Regions from separate parts of the Faecalibacterium sp. AM43-5AT genome, predicted to be linked through region 1. Evidence: riboswitches for the same ligand, from Rfam matches in the RefSeq annotation. Region 1 holds a riboswitch; each other region holds the start of a gene.
What was found. A riboswitch is a leader RNA that binds a small molecule or an ion and turns the genes downstream of it on or off. The one in region 1 is predicted to bind thiamine pyrophosphate.
Positions count from the first base shown of each region.

Region 1 (3,267 bases):
CTCATACCGCTGGCGTACCGAAAGCGGCATCTTGCCCTGACACATATAACGGCCGAAGACTGTGTTGCTCCTGTCCAGCGAACCCTCCACCTTTTTCAGGATCTTGTTGAAATACTCCTCACTGCCGCCAAAGCCGGCGGTGCCAAAAAGGAAGATATTTTTGCCGTGCAGCTGCTTCAAAAAGTCCAAAGTGCTTTCGTCAGCGTTTCCCTTGTCTGTCCAGAAGCCCACATAGAGGGTGTCCGCTTCCATGGCAGCAGGGTCCGGGGTGCCAAAATAGCAGCAGTTTTCCTGTGGCAGACAGGCGTGCAGCGTGTCTGCCAATAATTTTGTGTTGCCTGTTTTACTGCTGAATACGATCGCGTAGCTCATAGTTTCTCCTTTGGTCGGTAACAACAAAAAATACCGCACGTTTCCGTGCGGTATTTTTCCTTCTGGTGGAGAATACCGGGATCGAACCGGTGACCTCTTGCATGCCATGCAAGCGCTCTCCCAGCTGAGCTAATCCCCCAGATGTTTGTGCCGTGCCTGACGACAGGAGTAATTATACCAGCGCTTTGCCGGATTGTCAACAGCTTTTTGGGATTTTCTGCAAAAAAAAATTCCCGCCGGGGAAATGCCCTTCCCGGCGGGAAAAATGACTGCGAAAAAACTTACGCTCTTGCGTTCTGCGGGTCGAAGATCTGCGGTGCGACACGGATCAGGATCACCACAAGGACCGTGGTCAGAATGGCTTCGGGCAGCATGTAGGTGGCGTTGTACACGGCACTGTACAGCCAGCACAGACCGTCCACGCTCATGTTGGAGATGCCGGGAAAGCCGATCTCGGTCATCCAGCTGAAAGCGTAGTCGTAGTCCTTCCAGACGATGTAACCGGACAGAAAGCTGCACAAAAAGCGCAGCAGGCACACCACAAAGGCGCTGACACCGACACCCACGGTGCGGCTGCGGAAAGGCTTTGCGATCAGGCAGGCAAAGCCCAGCACCGTGAAGGCCAGAAGGTAGTCCAGCAGCACGCAGCCCACCTGTGCCGTGAGGGTCTGGCAGTATGCCAGATTGCCAAGGCCCTGCACAAGCTGGATCAGGCTGTTGACGAAAGCGGTCATGATGCCCCACTTTGCGCCGTGGCGGTAGCTCATTACCAGAATGGGCACCATGCTGAACAGGGTGATGGAACCGCCGTGTGGCATGAGCGGGATCTGGATCATGCTCAAAACGGTGGACAGGGCGATCATCAGCGCACCCTCCACCAGAATGCGGGTCTTGGAATAGGTTTTGGTCATAGGGATTCCTCTTCTCAGAACAATAGTACACAAAAACAAAATGCGCCCGCTTTTCAGCAGGCGCATGGGGTTTGTGAAAGAACGGACAGTTCTGCAAACTCCCACGCCGGCATTGTCCGGTCTGGTAAAAGGGTACTCCGCAAAACGCGGATCTCAGCCTTTCGGCGCCCCTGTTTTTATGTCCAAGCAAAAGTATAGCGCATCCGGCGCAAAAGTCAAGCCCCGGCGGAACATATCTGCCCCGGCCTGTGCATAGGCTGTACTATAAGTTCACAATGGGAGGAGTCTGGATATGAAGGGAGACCCCGAACAGAGGGCGGTACAGTTGGGCGAATATATCGCGGCCAACCGGGCCACAGTGCGTGCGGCGGCAGCGGTGTTCGGGTGCAGCAAGTCCACCGTGCACAAGGATGTTGCGGTACGGCTGCGGACGCTGCAGCCGGAGCTGTTCCGGCAGGTGCGGGCGGTTCTGGCCTGCAATAAGGCAGAGCGGCATCTGCGCGGCGGTGCGGCCACCCGGCGCAAATACAGCCGCAGATAAAAGACGGCACACTTCCGAACAAAACGGAAGCTGTGCCGCCTTTTTTAGGTTCAGTCCCGGGTGCGGAACTGGCTCAGTGCGCCTTTTTCCAACCGGCTGACCTGTGCCTGACTGATGCCGATCTCCTGCGCCACCTCCATCTGGGTCTTGCCCTGCAGGTAGCGCAGCTCCATGATCCGCTTTTCCCGCGGGGTCAGCCCGGCCACGGTCTGCCGGAACTGCAGCCCGCTGATCCAGCTGTCCTCGCCGTCCGGGTCCCGCACCTGATCGATCACATACATCGCATCGCCGCCATCGGTGTACACCGGCTCTTCCAGACTGATCGGCTCCATCACCGATTCCAGCGCAGCGGCCACTTCGCGCCGGGCAAGGCCCGCCGCCTGTGCGATCTCGTCCATGGTCGGCTCGCGGCCCAGCTGCTTTTCCAGCGCTTCGCGGCTCTGCATGGCACGGTAGGCGGTATCCCGCAGGCTGCGGCTCACCCGCAGGGCGTTGTTGTCCCGCAGAAAGCGCCGGATCTCCCCAATGATCATGGGCACGCCGTAGGTGGAAAAGCGCACCGGCTGGGCAGGATCAAAGTTATCGATGGCCTTGATCAGGCCGATGCACCCCACCTGAAACAGGTCGTCCAGATTTTCGCCGCGCTGGGCGAACCGCTGCACCACGCTGAGCACCAGCCGCAGGTTGCCTTCCACCATTTGTTCCCGGGCTGCCGCATCACCGGCGTGGGCGCGGGCCAGCAGTTCCCGCTTTTCGGCTTCGGTCAGCACAGGCAGCTTTGCAGTGTTCATGCCGCACAGCTCCACTTTGTTGTACATCCAAACGCCCCCGGTCTGTTTTGATCTTCACCGGGAGTATGGCCCTGCGTGCAAAGCACTATGCACGGGAAAAACTGGGAGCCGTTATTCGTTTTCCAATTGTACTTTTAAGGTATGGATGATCCGTTTTTCCAGCCGGGAGATATAGCTCTGGCTGATGCCCAGTGCGTCGGCGGCCTCCTTCTGGGTGCGCTCGATGCCGTCTGCCAGACCAAAGCGCAGCTCCATGATCTGCCGTTCCCGCGGGGACAGGCTGTCCACGGCCCGGCGAAGAACGGCGCGCTCCGCATCCTGTTCCAGCCGCTGGCTGATCTGGTTCTCATCACTGCCCAGAATATCAGAAAGCAGCAGCTCGTTGCCGTCGCCATCCACGTTCAGCGGTTCGTCGATGCTGGCTTCCTGACGGCGGTTGGAGCTTTTGCGTAAGTACATCAGAATTTCATTGCCGATGCAGCGGCTGGCGTAAGTGGCCAGCTTGATGCTGCGCTCCGGCGTGAAGGTATTCACCGCCTTGATCAGCCCGATGGTGCCAATGCTGATCATGTCCTCGGCAGGCACACCGCTGCTTTCGTACTTTTTGGCAAGGTACACCACCAGCCGCAGGTTGTGGGTGATCAGGTCGTCC
Region 1 is NZ_QVGZ01000011.1:68,743-72,009, forward strand. Features, by position in the region: gene bilS (flavodoxin family protein BilS) at 1-372, opposite strand, end outside; tRNA gene DW937_RS11960 (tRNA-Ala) at 436-511, opposite strand; gene DW937_RS11965 (energy-coupled thiamine transporter ThiT) at 654-1,283, opposite strand; TPP riboswitch at 1,366-1,465, opposite strand; gene DW937_RS11970 (sporulation transcriptional regulator SpoIIID) at 1,576-1,824, shown strand; gene sigG (RNA polymerase sporulation sigma factor SigG) at 1,875-2,642, opposite strand; gene DW937_RS11980 (sigma-70 family RNA polymerase sigma factor) at 2,727-3,267, opposite strand, start outside.

Region 2 (3,267 bases), on a different contig from region 1:
GCCCACAGGCCGGGTGCATTTTATATTTTAGGAAAATTACAGGTCACTGCGCGGGGAAGCTGCCATGGCCCAGAAGTTCAGCTCGTGCTCCGAGCAGGCATGGAAGATCTCGCGGCAGCGGGCAAGGCGTTCGTCGCTCAGGCCTTCGCAGACTTTTTCTGCAAACGCGGCCCAGTCGCGGCAGGCCGCCTCATAGCCCTTGTCAGCATAGTCCACCACCAGTGCACCATAAAGGGTATCCTGCACGGAAGGCTTTTCTTCCAGCAGTTTCTGGAAGATCCAGCCATAGCTCAGCATACAGGGCAGGCAGGCCATCATGCACTCGGCTGCGCCCTCGCCGTTTTTGGCGGCTTCGATCATAGAGTCCACATAGGCACGGTTCTCCGGCCGCAGCGGCAGGCTCTGGATGCCTTCATCGGTCAGTCCAAAGTGCTTGAGATAGTGCAGGCGGGCTGCATCCTCGCTCTCATTCACGAAGGAAAGCAGGGAATAGTAGGTGCGGATGGTCTGCATATCCTTTGCCTTAGTCATGCCCCAGGCAAACACCTTGGCATATTCCCGCAGGTAAAGACTGTCCTCCACGATGTAGCCCTTGAAGCAGGCTTCATCCAGTGTGCCATCCGCAAGGTGAGTCAGAAATTCTGAGTGCAGGCATTTCTCCCACACAGGCAGACTTTCCTGCACCAGCTGCTGCACAAAGGTCTGCTCACTCACCCACAAACTCTCCCTTCAGTGCAAACATGTGGTTCATGGGGCCGGAGCCGTGGCCCAGATCCAGCATGGCAGAAAGACAGCCGGAAATGTAGGCCTTTGCGCGCTCCACAGATGCATCCAGATCATAGCCCTTTGCCAGATTGGACGCAATGGCGCTGGATAGGGTGCAGCCGGTGCCGTGGGTATTGGGGTTTGCAATGCGCTTGCCGCGGAACCATTTGCCGCAGCCGTCCCGCCACAGAAGGTCGTCGGCATCGTTGATCTGGTGGCCGCCCTTGCACAGCACGGCACAGTGGTATTTTTCGCTGATCAGCCTTGCAGCGGCCTCCATTCCGGCCGCATCGGTGATCTTCATGCCGGAAAGGATCTCAGCCTCCGGAATGTTGGGGGTGACCACCTCTGCCATGGGCAGCAGCTTTTCGGTCAGTGCCTGCACGGCATCGTCCCGCAGCAGCTTGGAGCCGGAGGTGGCAACCATCACCGGGTCCACCACGATATGCTTTGCGCCGTAGGTGTGCAGCTTTTCGGCGATCACACCGATCAGCTCTGCCGAGGATACCATGCCGATCTTGACGGCATCCGGGTAGATGTCGGTAAAAATGGCATCGATCTCCTGTGCCAGAAATTCGGGCGTGGCTTCAAAAATGCCGGTCACACCTGTGGTGTTCTGGGCAGTCAGTGCGGTAATGGCGCTCATGGCATACACGCCGTTTGCAGTCATGGTTTTGATATCGGCCTGGATGCCAGCACCGCCGCTGGAATCGCTGCCGGCAATCGTCAATGCAGTTTTCATGGTTACAACTTCCTTTGCAAAAAATGCGGAAATGCCCGCAAGGAGGCATTTCCGCACTTTGAAGCAGCAGTATCTCCCTACGTTGGCATTGTCCAAATCAGGTCACAGGTCTGGGCAAACAGCCCACTCTCAGCCTGCTTTTGCAGGCTCCCTTTTTTCTGCGTTCAAGAATACCACAGTGCCGCTGCATTTGCAAGGGGATGGCCCTTTTCAATCGGCCCGCTGCGTGGTAAAATGAAAAAAACAAAGGGGGAAATACCATGAACATCACGGTCTATCTTGGAGCAAATGCGGGCAATGATCCTGCGCTGGCGGAAGCTGTCCGGGAACTGGGCAGCTGGATCGGTGCAAACGGGCACCGCCTTGTGTACGGCGGCTCCCGCAGCGGCCTAATGGGTCAGCTTGCCCAGAGCGCGCTGGACGCAGGCGGCACGGTGACCGGTGTGGAACCGCAGTTCTTTGTGCAGCAGGAGCTGCAGCACGATGGCCTGACCGAGCTGATCGTCACCAAGGACATGACCGAGCGCAAGACGAAGATGATCGAGCTGGGCGATGCCTTCATCGCATTCCCCGGCGGTACCGGCACGCTGGAAGAAATCGCAGAGGTAATGTCCAAGGTCTCGCTGGGCCAGTTGGACGCGCCCTGCATCCTGTATGATCTGAACGGCTACTACGACAGCCTGAAAGCACTGCTTGCCAAAATGATCGAGAAAGGCCTTTCCACGCCGCAGCGCCAGCAGGGCATCCGATTTGCGGCGAATCTGGAAGAGATCACAACAATTTTGAATAAAGCCTAAAAGGAAACGCTTCCCCGGCCGGGAAGCGTTTCCTTTTTATATCATTCTCCCAGTGCAGTGCGGATATTTGCCAGCACCTTCTGGCTCAGCAGCACAAAAGCCTGCTTGGTGCGTCCGGCAGAAACATTCGCGCAATGCACATTCTCACGGGCAAAGAAGTCTTCACCCACCGGGCCGGCAGCGGCACGGGTGTCACAGAAGAAGTGGGTGCCCGGCAGAGCAAGCCACTGTTCCAGAGCAGCAGAGTCAAAGCCCGGGCCGATGGAGGTGTTGAACAGCACCTTGCCTGCGCCCAGCTGTGCAAATTCGTCCTTGCCCAACAGCAGTACGTTCTTGTTCAGGCAGGTGAACACCACCTCGCTCTCGGTCAGCAGCTGTGCCAGCGGCTTATAGGCCATGCCCACAGCTTCGGCATCCGGCTTGCGGGTGCGGCTGTAATAGGCAATGTCGGCACCCATGAACTGCAGCGCGTCGGCGATCATTTTGCCGGACACACCCAGCCCGATGATGCCTGCCTTCAGCCCGGTGATCTCCACCGGCTCGTCCCGCAGCATGGGCATCCCAAAACCGTGCAGGATGCCGGTGAGCTCATGCAGGACGTACTCCACAACGCCGCGGTCGCCGTAGTCCCGGATGCCCAGCACTTTGATGCCGCGGGTGCGGGCGTAGGCGATATCCACATTGGCGCTTTCCTCAGAATACAGGCTGCAGCACATGCCGATGTAACGGATATTCGGGCAGCGCTCGATCACATTTTTGCCCATGCGGGAGGTGTAGCTCAAAAGCACGGCATCGGCATCTCCGATGCGCTGCACGATTTCGTCGTCGCTGGCCGGGATATCGCGGTACAGCACCACTTCTTTTGCGTACTGATGCAGCGCTTCCTCGGCGGAAGGAATCAGGCTTACCGGCTCAATGGCCACCAGTTTGTTGAACATCTGCAAAGCCCTCCTTTAATAGAAG
Region 2 is NZ_QVGZ01000001.1:367,052-370,318, reverse strand. Features, by position in the region: gene DW937_RS02060 (TENA/THI-4 family protein) at 37-714, opposite strand; gene thiD (bifunctional hydroxymethylpyrimidine kinase/phosphomethylpyrimidine kinase) at 707-1,507, opposite strand; TPP riboswitch at 1,565-1,671, opposite strand; gene DW937_RS02050 (TIGR00730 family Rossman fold protein) at 1,768-2,304, shown strand; gene DW937_RS02045 (D-isomer specific 2-hydroxyacid dehydrogenase family protein) at 2,346-3,242, opposite strand; gene DW937_RS02040 (aspartate dehydrogenase domain-containing protein) at 3,258-3,267, opposite strand, start outside.
Region 2: it holds a riboswitch for thiamine pyrophosphate, as region 1 does, so the genes downstream of both, thiD (bifunctional hydroxymethylpyrimidine kinase/phosphomethylpyrimidine kinase) here and DW937_RS11965 (energy-coupled thiamine transporter ThiT) in region 1, are expected to answer to the same signal.

Region 3 (3,267 bases), on a different contig from region 1:
CCATCCAGTAGCCGTCTTTCAGGGTGGTAGCCACTGCCACCGTCTCGCCTTCCTTGACCCAAAGGCTGCTGCGCGGTTCGCCGTTGATGGTCACACTGCCCAGACTGTCGTTGATGGATACCTTGTACAGCTGGTCCCGCTGTGCTTCCAGCGTCACATTGCCGTAAGGCATTTTAAAGGTGAACTCCGGGCTGGTCTGCCAGCCGTCATCCGGCTCTACGGGTGCTTTGCCGGTATACGTCCACTGCAGGAAGGGGTTCTCCTCCGTGCTCTCGGCCCGGACGGTGACCGGCTGGCCCGGCTTCACGATCTTTTTGGATGTGCCGGTGTCGCCGGTTCCGTCCACGATGGTGCCGTGTGTGACGTTGACATCGTACAGGGTCGTCCTGTGTGCCACCAGGAGCACTATGTCGGACGGCATGGTGAAGCTGAAGCTCGGCTTGTTCTCCCAGCCTTCCTCCGGGTCTACAAGAGTCGTGTAGCTCTGCCACTGATCAAATTCGTGGTGGTCGTTGATGAAACCATCCACAAGCTTTACGGTAACGCGGACGCCTGCCGGTGCCTGATAGACCTGCTTACCGTCCACAAAGAACTCGGCTTTACTCTTATCTTCATACAGGTGATATGTCTCCCGATACGCTGCGCTCAGGCTCACGTTGCCCTCAGGCATCTTAAGGTCCGTTGTTGTCCCGCCTTTTGTAAGCGTGATCATCGCCGCGCTTCCTATTTCCGGTTCTGCCGCCAGTGCCGGTGCGCACACGCTCAGCACCATGCACAGCGCCACGAGGGCTGAGAGCAGCCTTTGGGTCAGGGTCGTCTGCTTCATACGGAATTCCTCCTTTTTGCTTACGGGGGGGGGTATGCGTCCACCTTGAAAATACCATATTTCACCTTCTTTTTCAATAAAACCTGCGTGAAACGCCCCAAAAACTGCGTGAAAAACGTTTTGCACCGCTGTGCGCGCCTTTGCCCCCTCTTGCAATTTGTGCGCAAAGGGTGTAGAATACAATCACAATCAAATACAGGGGAGCTTGTGAAGCAGGCTGAGAGGAAGTACCCAAACTTCGACCCTTTTACCTGATGCGGATAATGCCGCCGTAGGAAGTCAGAATGGATGATTTTTTGCAGGAGGCACCGCGGAAGGTGTCTCCTGTTTTTTGTTGTGCACCTATTACCATTAAGGAGGATGCCTTGTACTTTTCTGCGGAAGTGCCGCAGCGGGCTGAGGGGGAGCGCCCTGAGCTTTGTGACCGTCAGCGATGGGAAGCCGTGTTCCGGCGTGAGAGGAGACCAGAAAGTCTCGACCGCTTCTTATAGTTCCTGCGCCGGGTCTGGCACCGGGTGCGGGCTGTTTGCGGAGGCGCTGTATGGTTTTTGCTGCTTCCGCAGGTTTGGAAAGGAGCCTTGCCTTATGAAAAAACTCTCTGTGAAAAAGCTGGCGCTGGCCGGCATGCTGTGTGCTCTGTGCGTGGTGGGCAGCGTATTCAGCTTCCCCATGTTCGGCAGCAAATGTGCACCCATCCAGCACATGGTCAATGTGACCTGCGCGGTGCTGCTTGGCCCGTGGTGGGGCGTGGGCGTGGCCTTTGTGGCCTCGCTGCTGCGCAATCTGCTGGGTCTGGGCAGCCTGATGGCCTTCCCCGGCAGCATGTTCGGCGCACTGCTGTGCGGCCTTGTGTACCATAAGACCAAAAACATCCTTGCCACCATGGTGGGCGAGGTGTTCGGCACCAGCATTCTGGGCGGCCTGTGCGCTTACCCGGTGGCCATCTTCCTCATGGGCAAGAGCGCTGGCGATATCGCGTTCTATGCCTACATCGTGCCGTTCCTCATCTCCACTGCAGTGGGTTCCATCATTGCGGGCGTGCTGGTGTACAGCCTGCAGCGCTCCGGCGCTCTGCGCTCCATGCAGAACAGCCTTTCCTGACGGTGGTGCGTGCAAATGTTTAAAACAGAGTTTGAAAATGTCCGCCGCACCTGCCCGCTCATCCATAACATTACCAACTACGTCACCGTGAACGACTGCGCCAACATGGTGCTGGCCTGCGGTGCTTCGCCCATCATGGCCGACGATGCCGCCGAGGTGGAGGACATCACCACCATCTGCGGCGGTCTGAACATCAACATCGGCACCCTGAACAGCCGCACCATCACCAGCATGCTGCTGGCGGGCAAAAAGGCAAACCAGCTGGGCCATCCTGTGGTGCTGGACCCGGTGGGTGCGGGTGCATCCCGCCTGCGCACCGACACGGCTTTCCGCCTGCTCCGGGACGTAAAGTTCACCGTGATCCGCGGCAACATCTCGGAGATCAAAACGCTGGCTTCCGGCGCGGGAACCACCAAGGGCGTGGATGCCGATGTGGCCGATAAAGTTACTGAGGCCAATCTGGATTCTGCCGTGGCCTTTGCCAAGGCCTTTGCAGCCCAGACGGGTGCCGTTATTGCCATTACCGGTGCCATCGACATCGTGGCCGATGCCCACACCGCCTACTGCATCCGCAACGGCAATGCCATGATGAGCAGCATCACCGGCACAGGCTGCCAGCTTTCGGCCCTGACGGCGGCGTTCGTTACCGCCAACCCCGGCCATCCGCTGGAAGCCGCTGCAGCTGCAGTGTGCGCCATGGGCCTTGCGGGCGAGACCGCCCACAAACGCCTGACCCCGCTGGACGGCAACTCCACCTACCGCAATTATATCATCGATGCCATTTACAATATGACCCCGGATCAGCTGGAAGAAGGAGCAAACTATGAAGTGCGATAAGCAGAACATGCTTCTGTATGCCGTCACCGACCGCGCATGGGTGGGCAAACAGACCCTCTATGAACAGGTGGAGAGCGCCCTGAAGGGCGGTGTCACCTGTGTGCAGCTGCGTGAAAAAGAGCTGGACGACGAAGCCTTTCTGAAAGAGGCGGTGGAGCTCCATGCTCTGTGCCAGCGCTACGGCGTGCCGTTCTTTGTGAACGACAACGTGGACATTGCCATCCGCTGCCACGCCGAAGGTGTGCACGTGGGGCAGGAGGATATGGCTGCAGCGCAGGTGCGCGCCCGTGTGGGCGAGGGAATGATGATCGGCGTTTCCGTCCACAGTGTGGAGGAAGCACGGGAAGCCGTCAAGCACGGCGCAGACTGCCTTGGCGTGGGCGCGGCCTTTGCCACCCATACCAAGACCGATGTGGATGTTCTGCCCCACGAGACCCTGAAGGCCATCTGTGATGCCGTGGACATCCCGGTGGTGGCCATTGGCGGCATCCACAAGGAGAACA
Region 3 is NZ_QVGZ01000005.1:116,827-120,093, reverse strand. Features, by position in the region: gene DW937_RS08305 (hypothetical protein) at 1-826, opposite strand, end outside; TPP riboswitch at 1,014-1,121, shown strand; gene thiW (energy coupling factor transporter S component ThiW) at 1,412-1,927, shown strand; gene thiM (hydroxyethylthiazole kinase) at 1,943-2,764, shown strand; gene thiE (thiamine phosphate synthase) at 2,751-3,267, shown strand, end outside.
Region 3: it holds a riboswitch for thiamine pyrophosphate, as region 1 does, so the genes downstream of both, thiW (energy coupling factor transporter S component ThiW) here and DW937_RS11965 (energy-coupled thiamine transporter ThiT) in region 1, are expected to answer to the same signal.